DNA from 2 places in the Pseudaestuariivita sp. genome. Region 2 is predicted to be linked to the other one. Evidence: riboswitches for the same ligand, from Rfam matches in the RefSeq annotation. Region 2 holds a riboswitch; the other holds the start of a gene.
The links. A riboswitch is a leader RNA that binds a small molecule or an ion and turns the genes downstream of it on or off. The one in region 2 is predicted to bind cobalamin.
Positions count from the first base shown of each region.

Region 1 (8,139 bases), on a different contig from region 2:
GACGAAGCTGGCGCGAGCCTGCGTTCTGGCCGAAGGTGCAAGTGATCCGCTGATGATGCCGGACCCGTCGAGCTGGCTCTGGGCGTCGCGCGCGGGGCGTGCACTGAGGCGGGTGCCACCCGCACCGACTTTCACATGTCTCGCGGGGCTCTGGGGGCCATGCTCACGCACCGACCCGAAAGACACCGATTTCCCGGACATCAGTGACCTTGTCCCGCGATGGGAGGAGGCGGCACGCGCGCGCGATCTTGCGAAGCTGGCGGCGCTCGCCACTGAAAGCGCAGCGCGATGCTCCCAGCTGCGGGGGGTCGCCGGAGACCCGAGCCTCGACCTGATCGCCTCTCTTGGCGCGCTTGGCCTTGCGCGGGCGCACACGGGTCCTGCACGCGCCTTTCTCTATGCGTCGGGAACCGTACCCGAGGAAGGCCCGGCGCGGCTGCGCGCGGCGGGTTACACCCATGTCTTTCGCTTCGAGAGCACAGCGTGAGTTTCTTCGGCGCCATGGCGCTTGCGCTGCTGATCGACGCGGTGGTGGGCTGGCCGGGGTGGCTTTACGCTCGGATCGGGCATCCGGTGACCTGGCTCGGCCAGGTGATCTCGGCGCTCGATGCGCGCTGGAATGACGGCGCGCTGCCCGAGGTGCAGCGGCGGCGCAACGGCGTCTGGCTGGTCACGCTGCTTGTCCTCGGCGTCGGGCTGGTAGGGCTGACGGTGCAAATGGCGCTGCCGCAGACATGGCTCGGCACGCTTCTACTCGGGCTGCTCGCCTGGCCTCTGATCGCGGTGAAGTCGATGGCCGACCATGTGAAGGCCGTCTCGGACCCGTTGCAGCAGGGCGACCTTGCGCAGGCGCGCTTTGCCGTGAGCATGATTGTCGGAAGGCACACGGCGCAGCTGGACGAGGCCGGTGTCACCCGTGCCGCGATCGAAAGCCTTGCGGAGAACACCTCGGACGGGATCACCGCGCCGCTTTTTTGGGGGGCTCTGTTCGGGCTGCCGGGAATTGCGGCCTACAAGGTGGTGAACACGCTCGATTCGATGGTCGGGTACCGGACGGAGAAGCATGCAGCATTCGGATGGGCCTCGGCCCGGCTCGATGACGTGGTGAACTGGGTGCCGGCGCGGCTGACGGGCGCGCTCTTCGCGCTGGTGTCCAGCGCGCCTCGCGAGAGCCTGCGTGCCATGTTTGCCGACGCGCGTCAGCACCGCTCGCCGAATGCCGGATGGCCGGAGGCGGCGATGGCGGGTGCCTTGGGTGTGCGTCTGGCAGGACCGAGGGTTTACGCCGATGGCGCGGTCGACGATCCTTACGTCTATGCGGCGGGGCGCGAACCCGTGGCGCGCGATCTGGCGCGCGGGCTGGCGCTATATTGGCGCGCGATGGGAGTCGCGGGGCTGAGCCTGGCTTTGGGAGGGATGATCCTTGCGTGATCACGGGGGCAATCTGGATGCGGCTGTCGCGCGTTTTGGCGGCGCAGTGGAGGACTGGATCGACCTTTCGACCGGGATCAACCGCGTGCCGTACCCGGTGACGGGGATCGATAGCACGCATTGGCAGGCGCTGCCGACGGACCTTGCGGTGCAGGGTCTGGTAGACGCGGCTTTGGCGGCCTACCGCACGGATGCACCGATCCTGCCTCTGGCAGGCGCGTCACACCCGATCCAGCTCTTGCCGCGTGTGTTGCCGAAGGCGGACATGCGGGTGCTGGGACCGACGTACAACGAACATGCCGCCAGCGCGCGCGCCGCCGGGTGGGACGTGTCCGAGGTGACGTCGGTCGAGGCACTGCATGGTGCCGCGGTCGCCGTGGTCGTGAACCCCAACAACCCCGACGGGCGTCATTTGACGCCGGACGCCGTGGCTGCGCTGAGCCGGGAGGTCGGGCTGCTGGTTGTCGACGAGAGCTTTGCGGACGCGACGCCGGAGATGTCCGTGTGTCCGCGGCTCGATGCGCTCGATCAGGTGTTGGTACTCCGCTCGTTCGGCAAGTTCTACGGACTGGCGGGCCTGCGGCTTGGCTTTGCGCTCGGACCGGCGCAGCTCTTGATGACGCTGCGCGAGGCGGCGGGGCCTTGGTCAGTCAACGGCCCGGCGCTGGAGGTAGGTCGGAGGGCGCTGTCGGATGAAGCCTGGGCTGCTGAGACGCGCGCGCGGTTGGCTGACGAGGCTGAGGCGCTTGACGAGATGGCTTTGACTGCTGGGTGGCATTGCGCCGGCGGCACCGGGCTTTTCCGGCTTTATGAGACGGAGGATGCGGAGGCGGCACAGACACATCTCGCGGAACACAAAATCTGGTCGCGGGTTTTTCCGTATTCCAAGACGTGGCTGCGGCTTGGACTGCCAGGCCTGGCAGGCGAATGGGATCGGCTAAAGAGCGCCTTACGCCTGCTTGGGTAAGAACGCCTCCACTGCCGCCTGAACAATCACAAGCGTGTTGCCCGTATCCGGGTTCACCACGTTGAGCCCGCCGTGGGTCGCGGTGACGGACGCCTTGCCGCGCGGCAGTTTGGCGACAAGCGCTTCGGTGTCGATCTTGTCCGGTTCCTGCGCGCCGAGGGTCACGCGGACCTCCATCGCGTCGTGGGAGATGCCGAGGGTCTCGAACATCGGGATCGACGAGTGGCGGATCGCGTCCTCGATCGCGCGCGCAGCGGCCTTGGTGTAGTCCATCCCGTACTGGTCGTTGCCCATCCCCATCTCGATGATGAAACGCTGCATGGCCTAGCCCTCCATCTCGAAGCTGACGGAAATGGCGACATTGGCGATCACCGTCGGCTTGCCGTCCGTGCGCGGCACGTCGAGCCCTCCCTTGACGCAGGTGACGCTGATCTGGCCGTAGGGGAAGGCTTCGGTCACGGCGCTTTTGTCCACCTCGTCAGGCGCTTGCACTCCGATTTCCAGGTCGATGAGCATCTCGGATTTCTCCCGGCCAAAGAGCTCGGCGAGGTTGATCGAGTTGTGCCAGAGCGCGTCCTGAACGGCGCGCTTGGCAGCCTCGGTATAGTCCTGCCGGCGGAGCGAGGAGCCCATCCCGAACTCGGTGAGCATGCGTTTCTTGGGCATGAGGTGGGCCTTTCGGAGGGTGGGGTTAACTTGTTTTTTGCACTAGAAGTGTGTAAATAAATGTGTAGGCGATCTGAAAAGAAAGAGGAGGGCGAAGTTGTCAAAGAAAACGTATAGACGGTTGTCAGGAGCTATCTACCTCTTCGTCGCTTTCGGGACCATCTCCGCCTTTGTGTCGATGGCACTGGCCTGACCTGCTTTTCGCCGCGCCCCGACATTGAAAACGTCAGAAACGCGGCGCCGACGATCATCCCGATATGCACCGTACCCAGCAACGCTTGTGACGCCGCCAAAAGCCTAGAGTCGGGGCTAGGTCGAAAGTCGCCGTAGCCAAGCGTCGAGAAGGTCACGACCGAGAAATAGATGAAGTCTCGCGCTGTCTGAGTCCGTTGCGCGTCGAACGTCGGCAAGATGCCAACCGTCCGGTAGTAAAGCGCGAAGGCGACGACACTGTAAAAGATCGAAATCGCGATGTCCCGGATCAACCTCGACGGAGAAATGCGAAAGCGCTCACTCTGCAGGTAGATGACTGCGAACGTTGTCGCGAGAAAGAATACGAATCCGAAGGCTGCGAACATCGCGGTGGCATATGGTGTTGGCGTAAAGCCGACCCTAGAGAAGACCTCGAAAAAGAGCTCCAAAAGGATGACCCCGCCAAGACCTGCGATAAACGCACTCATGGCATTGCGGGCGCGGCTGCCTCTCGTGGAACCGGGAAACAGCCGCACCGTCTTCAAAACTCCACGCCCTTCTGCCCTTTAACCCCCGACCGGAAGGGGTGCTTCACCAAACTCATTTCAGTTACCAGATCGGCAATCTCGATCAGCTCTTCCTTGGCGTTCCGCCCGGTCAGCACGACGTGGGTCATGGGCGGCTTTTCCTCGACGAGGAACTGCACCACGTCGTCGACGCTCAGGTAGTCGTACCGCAAAGCGATGTTGATCTCGTCGAGCAGAACCATCTTGATCTCGGGGTTGCGGATCAGCTCCTTGGCTTTCTCCCAGCCCTTCTCGGCGGCGGCGATGTCGCGGGCGCGGTCCTGGGTCTCCCAGGTGAAGCCCTCACCCATCGCGTAGAATTGGCACAGATGCGCAAAGTTCGCCTCGATCAGCGTGCGCTCGCCGGTCTGCCAGGCCCCTTTGATGAACTGCACCACCGCTGACGGCATATCGTGCGCGATGCAGCGCAGGATCATCCCGAACCCCGACGAAGACTTCCCCTTCCCCGGCCCGGTGTGCACAATAATCAGGCCCTTCTCACCCTCCTTGGTGGCCATCATGCGGTCGCGGGCGGCCTTCTTCTTGGCCATCTTGCTGGCGTGGCGGGCGTTCTGATCGAGCTCTGACATGACGACTCCGGTTGACATCCCGCGCCGGCGGGCCTCTAGGTGACGGTGCTGGTTCCCAAGAGCTACCTTGGGCGAAGAGGGAATGCGAGGGGTCTGGTTTTACCGCAAACCGCACCCGACGCAGCCGCCCCCGCGACCGTGACCAAAGAGGATGCACCGCCACTGGGAGGAGCCCGGGAAGGCCGCATCCAGGCCGCAAGGCACTTTGCAAGCCGGGAGACCTGCCAGCGCGACGAAGACGGACGACCGGGGTGTGTCGTGGCCGGATCATGCGGGAGGTCTGCCCGCCGGTCCCCCATGCGCGCCCCTTTGGGATACGGGAACGAGGGACGATCATGGGCGCGACACTCTACGTCTGCACCACCTGCAAGCACGAGGGCGATGACCCCGAGGCGCCCCGGCGCGGCGCGCGGCTCGCCGAAGAGCTGCTGGCCAAGGGCGCACCCGAGGGCGTGACGATCCAGCCGGTCGAGTGCCTGTCAGCCTGCAAGAACGGCTGCTCTGTCGCGTTGCAGGAAGGCGGGAAGTGGACCTACGTCTACGGCCGCCTCGACCCCGATGAGGGTCACGCGGACGACATCCTCGCAGGCGCTGCCGCCTATGCCGCGACATCCGACGGGCTGGTCCCATGGCGCGAACGTCCCGTCATCTTTCGCAAACAATCGATCGCCCGCATCCCGCCGATGCTATCCGGCATCCCAAAGCTCTGAGGGACCCCTGACATGAACGATTTGACCAAAATCCCCGTCACCGTCATCACCGGCTTTCTCGGCGCGGGAAAGACCACCTTTATCCGTCACCTGATGACCAACCCTCAAGGCAAGCGCCTCGCGGTGCTGGTCAACGAGTTCGGCACGATGGGCGTCGATGGTGAGATCCTCAAGGGATGCGCGGACGAGAATTGCCCGGCGGAGAACATCCTCGAGCTCGCGAACGGGTGCATCTGCTGCACGGTGGCCGATGACTTCATCCCGACGATCGAGCAGATCATGGCCCTGCCCGAGCCGCCCGATCACATCCTGATCGAGACCAGCGGTCTGGCGCTCCCCAAGCCGCTCCTCAAGGCGTTCGACTGGCCCGCGATCCGGTCGCGCATCACCGTCGACGGCGTAGTCGCGCTGGCGGATGCAGAGGCCGTCGCCAAAGGCCAGTTCGCCACCGACGTGGATGCCGTTCAGGCCCAGCGCGAGGCGGACGAGTCGCTCGATCACGAGACGCCGCTCTCGGAAGTCTTCGAGGACCAGATCTCCTGCGCCGACATCATCCTGCTGACCAAGGCCGACCTCGTGGACGACGCCACCATGGCCAAGGCCCGCGGCGTCGTGGAAAGCGAGGCGCCCCGCAGCCTGCCGATCCTGCCGGTGAGCGAAGGCGTTGTGGACCCCCGCGTCGTGCTGGGGCTTGGCGCGGCTGCCGAAGACGACCTTGACGCCCGCCCCTCCCACCACGACGGGCACCACGACCACGAGCATGACGACTTCGACACCATCGTCGTGCACCTGCCCGAGATCGATGACCCGAAGGACCTCGAGGCGCGCATCGAGCGGCTTGCGCGCGAGGCGCATGCGCTCCGGGTCAAAGGCTACATCGCGGTCAAAGGCAAACCGATGCGGATGCTGGTGCAGGCCGTGGGCGCGCGCGTGCGGATGCAGTTCGACGCGCCCTGGGGCGACCGCCCGCGCCGCTCTTCGCTCGTGGTGATCGCCGAGCATGACCACGTGAACCGCGCCGAGATCGAGGCCATCCTGGGCGCTTGATCCATGCACGTCGTCTTCCGCGAAAGCCATGGCCTTGGTGACACCGAGACGCCGTTCGACCTGGCCCAGAGCCCGGCTGATCTGGTGGTGCTGTCGTTTTCCGACAGCGACCTCGGCGCGTTTCAGGCGGGATACCGGCGCGGGAAGGACGACCTGCCTTCAGTGCGGCTCGCGAACCTCGTGGCGCTCAAGCATCCGCTGTCGGTGGACACGTATCTCGAGCAGACCTTGTGCCACGCCAAGGGCATCCTGATCCGGCTCATCGGCGGCGAAAGCTACTGGTCTTACGGCCTGATGTCCGTGCAGGACCTCTGCCGCCGGAAGGGCATCGCCCTTGCTGTCTTGCCCGCCGACGGACGTCCCGACCCTGCGCTTGACGCTTTGTCCACGGTCCCCGTCTCCACGCTCCGCCGTTTGTCGGCTCTCTGCGAAGCCGGAGGCGCCGTCGCCGCCCACGCCGCCCTCGCTCAAATGGCACTCGCAGCCGGCCTCTACGCCGCGCCTGTGATGGGCAGCAAAATGGTGCCGGACTTTGGCTGGTACCGTCCGGGGGAAGGGGTGGTCGCGACGACGCCAGCGCAAGGCAGCGTGATCGTCACCTTCTACCGCTCCTACCTCACCTCCGCCGACACCGAACCCGTCGACGCCCTCCTCGCGGAACTGGAAACACGCGGTTTCCAAGCCATCGGCCTCTTCGCGCCGTCCCTCAAGCAGCCCCAGGCGGCACAGTGGATCCGGGAGGTCCTCACCGGAGCCCAGCCCGCCGCCATCATCAACGCAACCGCCTTCTCCGCCCAGACGGACGATGGCACGTCGCCCCTCGACGCGTCCGGCTGCCCGGTCTTCCAGGTCGCCCTCTCGACGGCGCGCAAAGGCGAATGGAAAGAAGCCGAACGCGGCCTCTCGCCTGCCGATCTGGCGATGCACGTGGTGCTGCCGGAGGTGGACGGGCGGCTCTTTGCAGGCGTCGCGAGCTTCAAGGCACCTGCCAAGAAGGACCCAGACCTCGAGTTCTCGCACTTCGGCCACCGGGCCGATCACGCGCGGATCAAGCACGTCGTCGACCGCGTCGCCGCGACCCTCGCGCTGACGCACAAACCACTCGCCGAAAAGACACTCGCGCTGGTGCTTTCCACCTACCCCGGCCGCGACTGGAACCTCGCACATGCCGTGGGCCTCGACCCGCTGGAATCGGTCGGCGAGATGATGACATGGCTCGGCGGTGAAGCACCGTCGGACCTCGGCACGGCCCTCAGGACAGAGACGCTCAGCTGGCCGGTAGCGGACTACGAACGCGCGCTCCAAAGCCTCCCCGAGACCGCTCAGAACGACCTGCAAATGGCGTGGGGAGACCCGGCGCAAGACCCTGCGGTCGAAGACTACGCCTTCCACTTCAAAGCCCTCCGGGTCGGCACGCGCCTGATCGCACTGCAACCCGAACGGGGCGAGGTGCAGGAGCGCGAGGACGACTACCACGACCTCGCCCGCACGCCGCGCCATGGCTACGTCGCCTTCTATCTCTGGCTCAAATCCCAAAACCTCGACGCGCTGATCCATGTCGGCGCGCATGGCACGGTGGAGTGGCTCCCCGGGAAGGCCGTGGCACTGTCCGCGGACTGCTGGCCCGAGCTTTTGCTGGGCGCGACGCCGGTCATCTACCCCTTCATCGTGAACGATCCGGGTGAGGCCGCGCAGGCCAAGCGGCGCATTGGTGCGATCACGCTCGGCCACGTCCCGCCGCCCATGGCGGAAAGCGCGGTGCCGCAGGTGCTGACCCGGCTCGAAGGTTTGCTGGACGAGTATTCGACCGCCGACGGGCTCGATCCCCGCCGCCGCGACCGGCTCATCGAGACCATTCGCGAAGAGGCACAGGCGACGGGAGTGGAAACCGACCTCGGCCTCGACGCAGACGCCTCCGCCGCCGAAGCCATCACGCGCATCGACCGCTTTGTCTGCGACATCAAGGAAAG
Region 1 is NZ_JBRBVB010000007.1:2,193-10,331, forward strand. It holds gene ACU0B3_RS09645 (propanediol utilization protein) at 1-487, shown strand, start outside; gene cbiB (adenosylcobinamide-phosphate synthase CbiB) at 502-1,431, shown strand; gene cobD (threonine-phosphate decarboxylase CobD) at 1,424-2,398, shown strand; gene ACU0B3_RS09660 (Lin0512 family protein) at 2,381-2,719, opposite strand; gene ACU0B3_RS09665 (Lin0512 family protein) at 2,723-3,064, opposite strand; gene ACU0B3_RS09670 (ion channel) at 3,196-3,792, opposite strand; gene cobO (cob(I)yrinic acid a,c-diamide adenosyltransferase) at 3,798-4,412, opposite strand; cobalamin riboswitch at 4,445-4,655, shown strand; gene ACU0B3_RS09680 (DUF1636 family protein) at 4,748-5,122, shown strand; gene cobW (cobalamin biosynthesis protein CobW) at 5,135-6,169, shown strand; gene cobN (cobaltochelatase subunit CobN) at 6,173-8,139, shown strand, end outside.
Region 1: it holds a riboswitch for cobalamin, as region 2 does, so the genes downstream of both, ACU0B3_RS09680 (DUF1636 family protein) here and ACU0B3_RS17430 (DUF1636 family protein) in region 2, are expected to answer to the same signal.

Region 2 (8,139 bases):
TCGCAGACGCGCTCAACCAGTCGGTCGCCGAGACCGCCGTTGCCACGATGCTGGCGCAGAACTTTCACTGGAACGTGACGGGGATGGGCTTTGGCCCGCTGCACGATCTTTTCCAGAAGATTTACGAGGACCACTTCGTCGCGCAGGACGATCTGGCCGAGCGGGTGAAGGCGTTGGACGCCCATGCCGAAGGCACGCTGGCCGGCATGCTCGCGCGCTCCAAGGTCAAGGAGCACGATGGCCACGCCTCCGACAAGGAGATGATCGCGGCCATGCAGGAGGCGCAGGAGACGCTCGCGGCGACCCTCGCCGGCGCCGGCGCGCTCGCCGCCGAACACGGTGACACGCTCACCGAGGACCTCTGCATCGCCCGCGGCCAGGAACACGAAAAATTCGCCTGGTTCCTCCGCGCCCACCTCAAGGGCTAAGCCCGTAGGGTGGGCCACGGCCCACCTTACCTCGCCGCCCTAGACGCCGCGCCTGCGTCCCAGGAGCCAGACAAAGAACACGCCGCCGACGAGGCCGGTGACGATGCCGATTGGCATGTCTTCGGGGGCCATGATGGTGCGGGCGGCGATGTCGGCCCAGAGGAGGAAGATCGCGCCGATCAGCGCCGAGGCAGGCAGGACGCGGCGGTAGTCTCCGCCGACGAGCATCCGCGCCACGTGCGGCACCATCAGCCCGACAAAGCCGATGATCCCGGAGAACGCGACCATCACGCCGGTGATGAGCGCGCCGGCGACGAACACGGCCAGCCGGAACCGCGCGACGGGGATGCCAAGCGTGGCGGCGGTCTCGTCCCCGACGGTCATCGCGTTCAGCTGCGCCGTGCGGGTGGCCAGCCACGCGCCGCAAGCCAAAAGGATCACAGCCGGGTAGATCAGGTGGTCCCACTGCGCGAGGCCCAGCCCTCCGAGCATCCAGAAGACCACCGTATGCGAGGCGTGCGGCTCGCCGAGAAAGATCAGCCCGTTCGCGCCCGCCATGATGATGAACGAGACCGCGACACCGGCCAGCACCAGCCGGTCCGCGCTTTGCGCATCCGCCAGCCGCGAGACGCCGAGCACGACCAGCGTCGCCAGGAGCGCGCCGCAGAACGCCAGGATCGGAACCGTCAAAAGCCCCAGAAAGAGCCCGGAGTGCAGGAGGGCAAAGATCGCGCCAAATGCACCGCCCGACGAGATGCCAAGGAGGTGCGGATCGGCCAGTGGGTTGCGCGTGACTGCCTGCAGCGCGGCGCCGACCACCGCAAGGCCGGCGCCGACGAGGATCGCGAGCAGCGCGCGGGGGAAGCGGATGTCCCAGACGATGGCCTCGCGGCCCCGGCTCCAGTCCGCCTCGATGATGCCGGGCGAGATCTTGCCCACCAGCACCCCCCAGACCGTGCCTGTGGGGACCGGCACGGCTCCCACGGAGATGGCGATCGAGAGCGATACGAGCAGCGCCGCCAGCCCGAATGCAGTCAGCCCGAGCGCGGTCAGCCCCAGCGCCCGGCTCTTGGCTTCGCGCACCGGAGACTGCGCGGCGGACTGCACTGGGGACTGCACGGGGGACGGAACGGCCGTATCGCTCATCGCTCAGTTGCCCCGGAACGCGTCCGCCAGCGTCTTGACCGCGGCGATGTTGCGAGGGCCGGGCGTCGCCTCGACGTATTCGAGCGTCACGAACCGGTCGTTCTTGACCGCGTCGATCTCGGCAAAGGCGGGGTTCGACATCATGAAGGCCCGCTTTTGCGCGGCGGTCACGGTGCCGTAGTTGACGATGACGATGACCTCCGGGTTCTGCTCGACAACCTCTTCCCAGGTGACGATGCCCCAGCTCTTCTCAAAGCCGTTCATCACATTGGTGCCGCCCGCCGCCTCGATCAGCGCGGTGGGCATCGCGTAGAGGCCGGCGGTGAAGGGCTTGTCCTCGCCGCTGTCGTAGACGAAGGCGCGCACCGGCGCGCCGGGTTCGAGACCTGCGGTGATCGCGGCCAGCTCCGCCTTGTAACCCTCGACCAGCGCGGCTGCCTTGTCCTCCACATCGAAGATCGCACCGAGGTTCATCAGGTCGGCGTACATGTCGTCCATGCTGGCCTTGCCCTTCTCCATGATATGCGCGCAGCTTTCCGTCAGCTCGTAGACCTCGATGCCGAAGGGGGCGAGCGTCTCGGGCGTGACGTCGCCACCGACTTTCATGCCGTAGTTCCAGCCGGCAAAGAAGAAGTCTGCATCCGCGCCGACCAGCACTTCCTTGGAGGGGTACTTGGCCGAAAGTTCCGGCAGCGCCTCGACGCCGGCGCGCATGTCCTCATCCAGCGTCTTCCAGCCCGAGATGCCGGTGTAGCCGACCATGTGGTCGGTCAGCCCGAGCACGAGCATCATCTCGGTCAGGTTCACGTCGTTCGAGATCGCGCGGCTCGGCACCTCGTCAAAGGTCACGGTGCGGTTGCAGCTTTGCACCGTTGTCTCGGCAAAGGCAGCGCCAGCGGTAAGCGCGAGGGCGGCGGTGGTCAGGAGTGTCGTCTTCATCGTTGGGGTCCATGAGTGTGAAGGTGGTAGGTGAGGTGCTCGGTCTGACTGACCGACAGGGTTTCTGTGCGCGCCCGAACGCCAAAGGCATCTGACACGGCAGCCTCGGACAGGACCTCGTGCGGCGGGCCAAATCCGAGCGCGCGCCCGGAGTGAAGGAGCAGGACGTCGTCGCAGAGGGCGGCGGCCAGGTTGAGATCGTGCAGCGAGGTCACGATTGTCAGGGGCAGGGTGCGGATCAGCTCCAGCACCTCCAGCTGGTGGCGGATGTCGAGGTGGTTGGTCGGCTCGTCGAGGATCAAAAGCTGCGGCTCCTGCGCGAGCGCACGCGCGACCATAACCCGCTGGCGCTCCCCACCCGAGAGGGTGCTGAGGTGGCGCTCCGCGAGACCGTCGAGGTCGAGCCGGGCCAGCGCGCCCTCGATGATCTGCACGTCACGCACACCGGCGCTGCCGGCAAAGCCGCGCCGATGCGGCGTGCGCCCCAGGGTGACGATCTCCTGAACCGTCAGAGCAAAGTCGCCGGGTTGCTCTTGCAGCACCGCCGCGACGCGCTGCGCCACGGCACGGGCCGGCATATCCCAGATGTCGGCGCCACCGACTTGCACGTGGCCTGTTGTGGGGCGGTGGAACCGGTAGAGGAGGCGCAGCAGCGTCGTCTTGCCGGCGCCGTTCGGGCCGACGATGCCCAATACGCGCCCCGCCTCGAGCGCAAAGCTCACCGGATGCAGCAGCGTCGGCGCTCTGCGCCCCGGCGACCACGAGAGGTCGGTGACGGTGAGGTTTGCCGCGCTCACGACGCCCGGGCCTCGCTCTCTTCGAGCGCGATGATTGCCGCAGGCACCCGCGCAAGCGTCGCCTTGCGCAGCTTGCCGGGCCGGTCAACCGAGGCGCACCAGCCGTCGTGCAGGTAGGCATACTGGCGCGCGAAGGCCACGAGGTCGGCGATGTCCGTCTCCGGCTCGATGTCGCCAAAGAGATACGTCGCCTTTTTCGTGCCGTGATAGGCCACGGTGCAGGGGCGGTCACAGCCGGCCATACAGGCCACGCCCGAGATCTCGAAATCCTCCGGCACCGACGCCCCGGCGGCCGCGATGGCCGTGCGCAGCTTGTCGATCAGCTCATAGCCCGGGCGGCAGTCGGTGCCCTTGTGCCGGCACGAGGTGCAGATTGTGATCCGATGTGTCATATGGCCCTCCGCCACGCGCCTGCGGGCGCAAAGGGCCATGTCGCTGCGGAAGATGCCGCGTCGCCATGCTGTGCTCCTGACCGGGCGCCCCGCCCGCATCGCGTTGAAACTCCGGCGCACGGGTGCGCGCCGTCGATGGCAGGTCTCCTGACTCGCGGGTCGCTGCTTGCCCGAACCTTCCCGGACGCAACGTCCAGTGGCTCATCTCGGGCTCGCTCACCGCTCACAGTTGCGGGGGCAGTCACGGATTTGGTGCCTGTTGGCTACGCCGCACCGTGTTCCCTTTTCATCCCGCGCGCCTTGGGCTTGCGAGAACCATCATCGCGGACAAAGCCGCATCCTTTCGAGTCTGTCAATCGCGCATCGCCCCTGGGGGATGTTTCAAGGGGCGTTTTCGGGGTCCGAGACGCGCGCGCAGGCGAATAGCGTGTGGTGCCGAGATGCCATCTGCGGTATGTGCCGCAGCATGAAGTACGCCCGCCATGCCATCTACTTCACCCCCCGCGCAGGTGCTTTGGCCGAGGCCGGCGCGCGCTGGCTTGGGTGGGACGTGTTGCGCGGCGTGCCCGTGCCGAAGCCCGACCTCGCAGGGCTGGACGCCGTGACTCGCACCCCGCGCAAATACGGCTTCCACGCAACGCTCAAGCCGCCGTTCCGACTGGCCGAGGGCATGACGGGTGACCAGCTATGTGCGGCCGTGGAGGCGCTTGCGGAACGCACGCCCGCCGCGCGCTGCGCAGGGCTGCAGGTGGCGACGATTGGGCGGTTTCTGGCGCTGGTGCCGCTCGGGAGCCAGGACGATCTAGCGAGCGTGGCGGCGGCCTGTGTGCAGGAGCTCGACGACTTTCGCGCCGCACCGACCGCGGAAGAGACCGAGCGGCGGCGCAAGGCGCAGCTCACGCCGCGGCAAGAGGCACTGCTTGCGCGGTGGGGCTATCCCTATGTGCTGGACGAATTCCGCTTTCACATGACCCTGACGGGCCCGATCCCGACCGCCGATCTGCCCCTTTGGACCGAGCGGGTCGCCGCGCATTTCCCGCCGATGCCGGCTCCATTCGTGCTGGACCAGATCGCCCTTTGTGGAGAGCGTCAGGACAGCGCCTTCGAGGTCATCGGCCAGTTCCCCCTGCGCGGCGCGGCGTAGGCTTTTGCCTGCGCAGACGCGCTCCTGCACCTTGTGTCACGAGGGTACACAGTCCCGCCTAGGCCGCATCCCGCACGGCTGAGACCGGCTTGACCTTCTTCTTGAGGCACTTGCGCAAATAGGCGGACGTCCAGTGCGAGTACCGCCCGAGCTGGCGTTGCTGCGCGACCAGCATGGTGACGAATGCCGCGCGGTGCTTGTCCTTTTTCAGGCCCTTGAAGAGCGCCTTTTGCGCCTTGGTCATCGAACAGCCGATGCAGTGGCCTTCGCGTTTGAACTTGCACACGTCGATGCAGGGGCTGGGTGTCTTGGCCATGGGGTCCCTTGTTCGGTTGCCTCGCGGGCTCAACGCCGCGCGTGCTGCCTTGGTTCGGCGAAAGAGTTCACTTCGTCAGGATCAGCTTGCCCGCCTTTGTGATGCGCAGGATGTAGGTTTGCCCGTCCAGAACGATCTGCGCCTGCACGCCGTCCCGGATCAGGTCGCGCGCGTCATAGGTGGCGACCTGCGGGCGTTCGGGCACGTCCATCGGGCGGGGCACTTGGGTCATGGCGTTCACGGCGTCCGCTCCAGATGGTCGAGCAAGCGCTCGAGGTGCTCATCGGACGGGTAAAGCCCGTGCAGAGCGGTTTGCAGAATGTCGCGCCAGCACACGCTGTCCTCGCGCGGGCCAAGCGCCGCGCTCTGCGGCAATGGCGCAGCCTGAAAGCCATGGTCCATGGGTCACCTCCTGAGGTGTTGCGATGGTCCGGGCTGCCCGCGCGGAAAACCACGGGTGGCTGAGACATGATGACGTCAGGCTGACTGTTTTTGTCGGGAATGTCAATTCCGATAAAAGAAGTCAGATTATCGACCGGTCAAAGTGGCAGGGATTTTCATCACGGGGCGCGGTTTTCTAAATGGAGCCCTACGAGACTTCCCGCTACGCTCCGCGCACGGACAACAAAGAGCGCGGCACATGACGATCAGACTTGGCGTGGACATCGGCGGCACCTTCACCGACGTGGTGCTGGAAACGCCCGAGGGATGGCACTCGACCAAGGTGCTCACGACCTACGCCGCGCCCGAGGACGCGATCATCGACGGGATGCACCAGGTCGCGCGCAAAGCCGGGATCGACCTCGGCGCGATCACTCAGATCATCCACGGCACGACGCTCGCCACCAACGCCCTGATCGAGCGGCGGGGCGCCAAGACCGCACTCATCACCACGCAGGGCTTTCGCGACGTGATCGAGATGCGCACCGAGAGCCGGTTCGAGCAGTATGATCTGAACCTCAAGCTTCCGCCGCCGCTTCTGGCGCGCAACCGCCGGTATACGGTGACCGAGCGAATGGACGCCCGCGGCGAGGTTTTGATCCCGCTCGATCTGGCGGAGGTTGAGGCGCTGGCAGAAACGCTGCGCGCGGCGCAGTATGAAAGCGTCGCTGTCGGCTTTTTGCACGCCTATGCCAATGACGCCCATGAGCGGCAGGTGGCCGAGGTGCTTGCCGCCAAACTGCCCGGCGTGATGGTCTCGCTCTCGTCAGATGTCTCGCCGCAGATGCGCGAATACGAGCGCTTCAACACGACCATCGCCAACGCCTACATCAAGCCGCTGATGAAGTCCTACCTGACGCGCCTCAAGGGCCGTCTGGCGGACGAAGGGGCGGACTGCCCGGTCTTCCTCATGCACTCCGGCGGTGGGATCATGTCGCTCGAGAGCGCCGCCGAATTTCCTGTCCGCCTCGTTGAATCCGGCCCGGCAGGTGGCGCGATCTTTGCAGCCGACATCGCCGCACGGCACGGCCTCAGCAAAGTCCTCAGCTTTGACATGGGCGGCACCACGGCCAAGATTTGCCTCATCAAGAACCAGGCGCCCAAGACCGCCCGCGTCTTCGAAGTCGCCCGCACCTACCGGTTCAAGAAAGGCTCCGGCATGCCCATCTCGATCCCCGTGATCGACATGGTCGAGATCGGCGCGGGCGGCGGCTCACTTGCCCATGTGGACGCGATGAACCAAATCCGCGTTGGCCCCGAAAGCGCCGGGTCCGAGCCGGGACCGGCGTCCTACGGACGGGGCGGCACGCGGCCTGCGGTGACCGACGCCGACCTGGTGCTGGGCAAGCTCGACCCACAGAATTTCGCCGGCGGCTCGATCCCGCTTTACCGTGAAAAATCGGAGGCAGCCCTCGACGCCGCCATCGGTCAGACCCTGGACATGGACGCCACCGAGGCGGCCTGGGGCCTTGCCGAAGTCGTGGACGAGAACATGGCCAACGCCGCCCGCGTGCACGCTGTCGAAAACGGCGAGGACCTCGCGGGCTACACCATGATCGCCTTCGGCGGCGCCGCGCCCCTGCACGCCGCACGGCTCTGCGAAAAGCTGGGCGTGGACCGCTGCCTCGTGCCGCAAGGCGCCGGCGTCGGATCGGCCATCGGCTTTCTCCGCGCGCCGTTCAGCTTCGAGGCGAACCGCTCCGTCTTTATGCGCCTCTCGGCCTTCGACGCAGGCGCCGTCACCGCGCTCTTCGAGGAGATGACCGAGGAAGCCACCCGCTTTGTCCGCTCCTGCGACGCCACCTCCGACATCCTCGCCGACCACCGCGTCTACATGCGCTACGCGGGCCAAGGCTGGGAAATCCCCGTCTCCCTCACCGCCGAAGAGGCCGCAAACCCAGACCAGAACCGCTTCAAAGAGCTCTTCGAAGAGGCCTACGTCTCACTCTTCGGCCGTGCCGTCGCGGGGATGGAGGTCGAGATCACCGTCTGGTCCGTCAACGCCCGCACCGCGCAGACAACCCGTCCCGGGCTCGACCCGGGACCTCGCGGCGCAGCTCCGACAACCGACCACCCCACCCGCACCCTTTTCGACCCGGCCCTCGGTAAACCCACCGACGCCGCCGTCATCCCGCGCGACGCCCTGACCGAAGCCCAAGGCCCCGCGCTCATCACCGAAGACGAAACAACCGTCGTCGTCCCTGCCAGCCGCGCTGTCCGCGTGCTCGAGGACGGCACGCTCGATGTCTTTGCAAAGGAGACGCGCCCATGACCGAGATCAGCACCGTCGCCTATCAAGTCATGTGGAACCGCCTTATCTCTGTGGTGGAGGAACAAGCCCAAGCCCTTGTCCGCACGGCCTTTTCCACCTCCGTCAGGGAGGCAGGGGACCTCTCCGCCGGGGTTTACAACGCGACTGGCGCCATGCTCGCCCAAGCCGTCACCGGCACGCCGGGTCACGTCAATGCCATGGCGGACGCCGTCGGCCACTTCATGCGCCGCATCGGCGTGGGCACCATGCAGCCCGGCGACGTCT
Region 2 is NZ_JBRBVB010000015.1:284,741-292,879, forward strand. It holds gene ACU0B3_RS17410 (Dps family protein) at 1-428, shown strand, start outside; gene ACU0B3_RS17415 (FecCD family ABC transporter permease) at 468-1,574, opposite strand; gene ACU0B3_RS17420 (ABC transporter substrate-binding protein) at 1,578-2,513, opposite strand; gene ACU0B3_RS17425 (ABC transporter ATP-binding protein) at 2,510-3,310, opposite strand; gene ACU0B3_RS17430 (DUF1636 family protein) at 3,307-3,702, opposite strand; cobalamin riboswitch at 3,823-4,037, opposite strand; gene ACU0B3_RS17435 (DUF1045 domain-containing protein) at 4,169-4,846, shown strand; gene ACU0B3_RS17440 (DUF1289 domain-containing protein) at 4,905-5,162, opposite strand; gene hemP (hemin uptake protein HemP) at 5,230-5,403, opposite strand; gene ACU0B3_RS17450 (hypothetical protein) at 5,400-5,564, opposite strand; gene ACU0B3_RS17455 (hydantoinase/oxoprolinase family protein) at 5,803-7,875, shown strand; gene ACU0B3_RS17460 (hydantoinase B/oxoprolinase family protein) at 7,872-8,139, shown strand, end outside.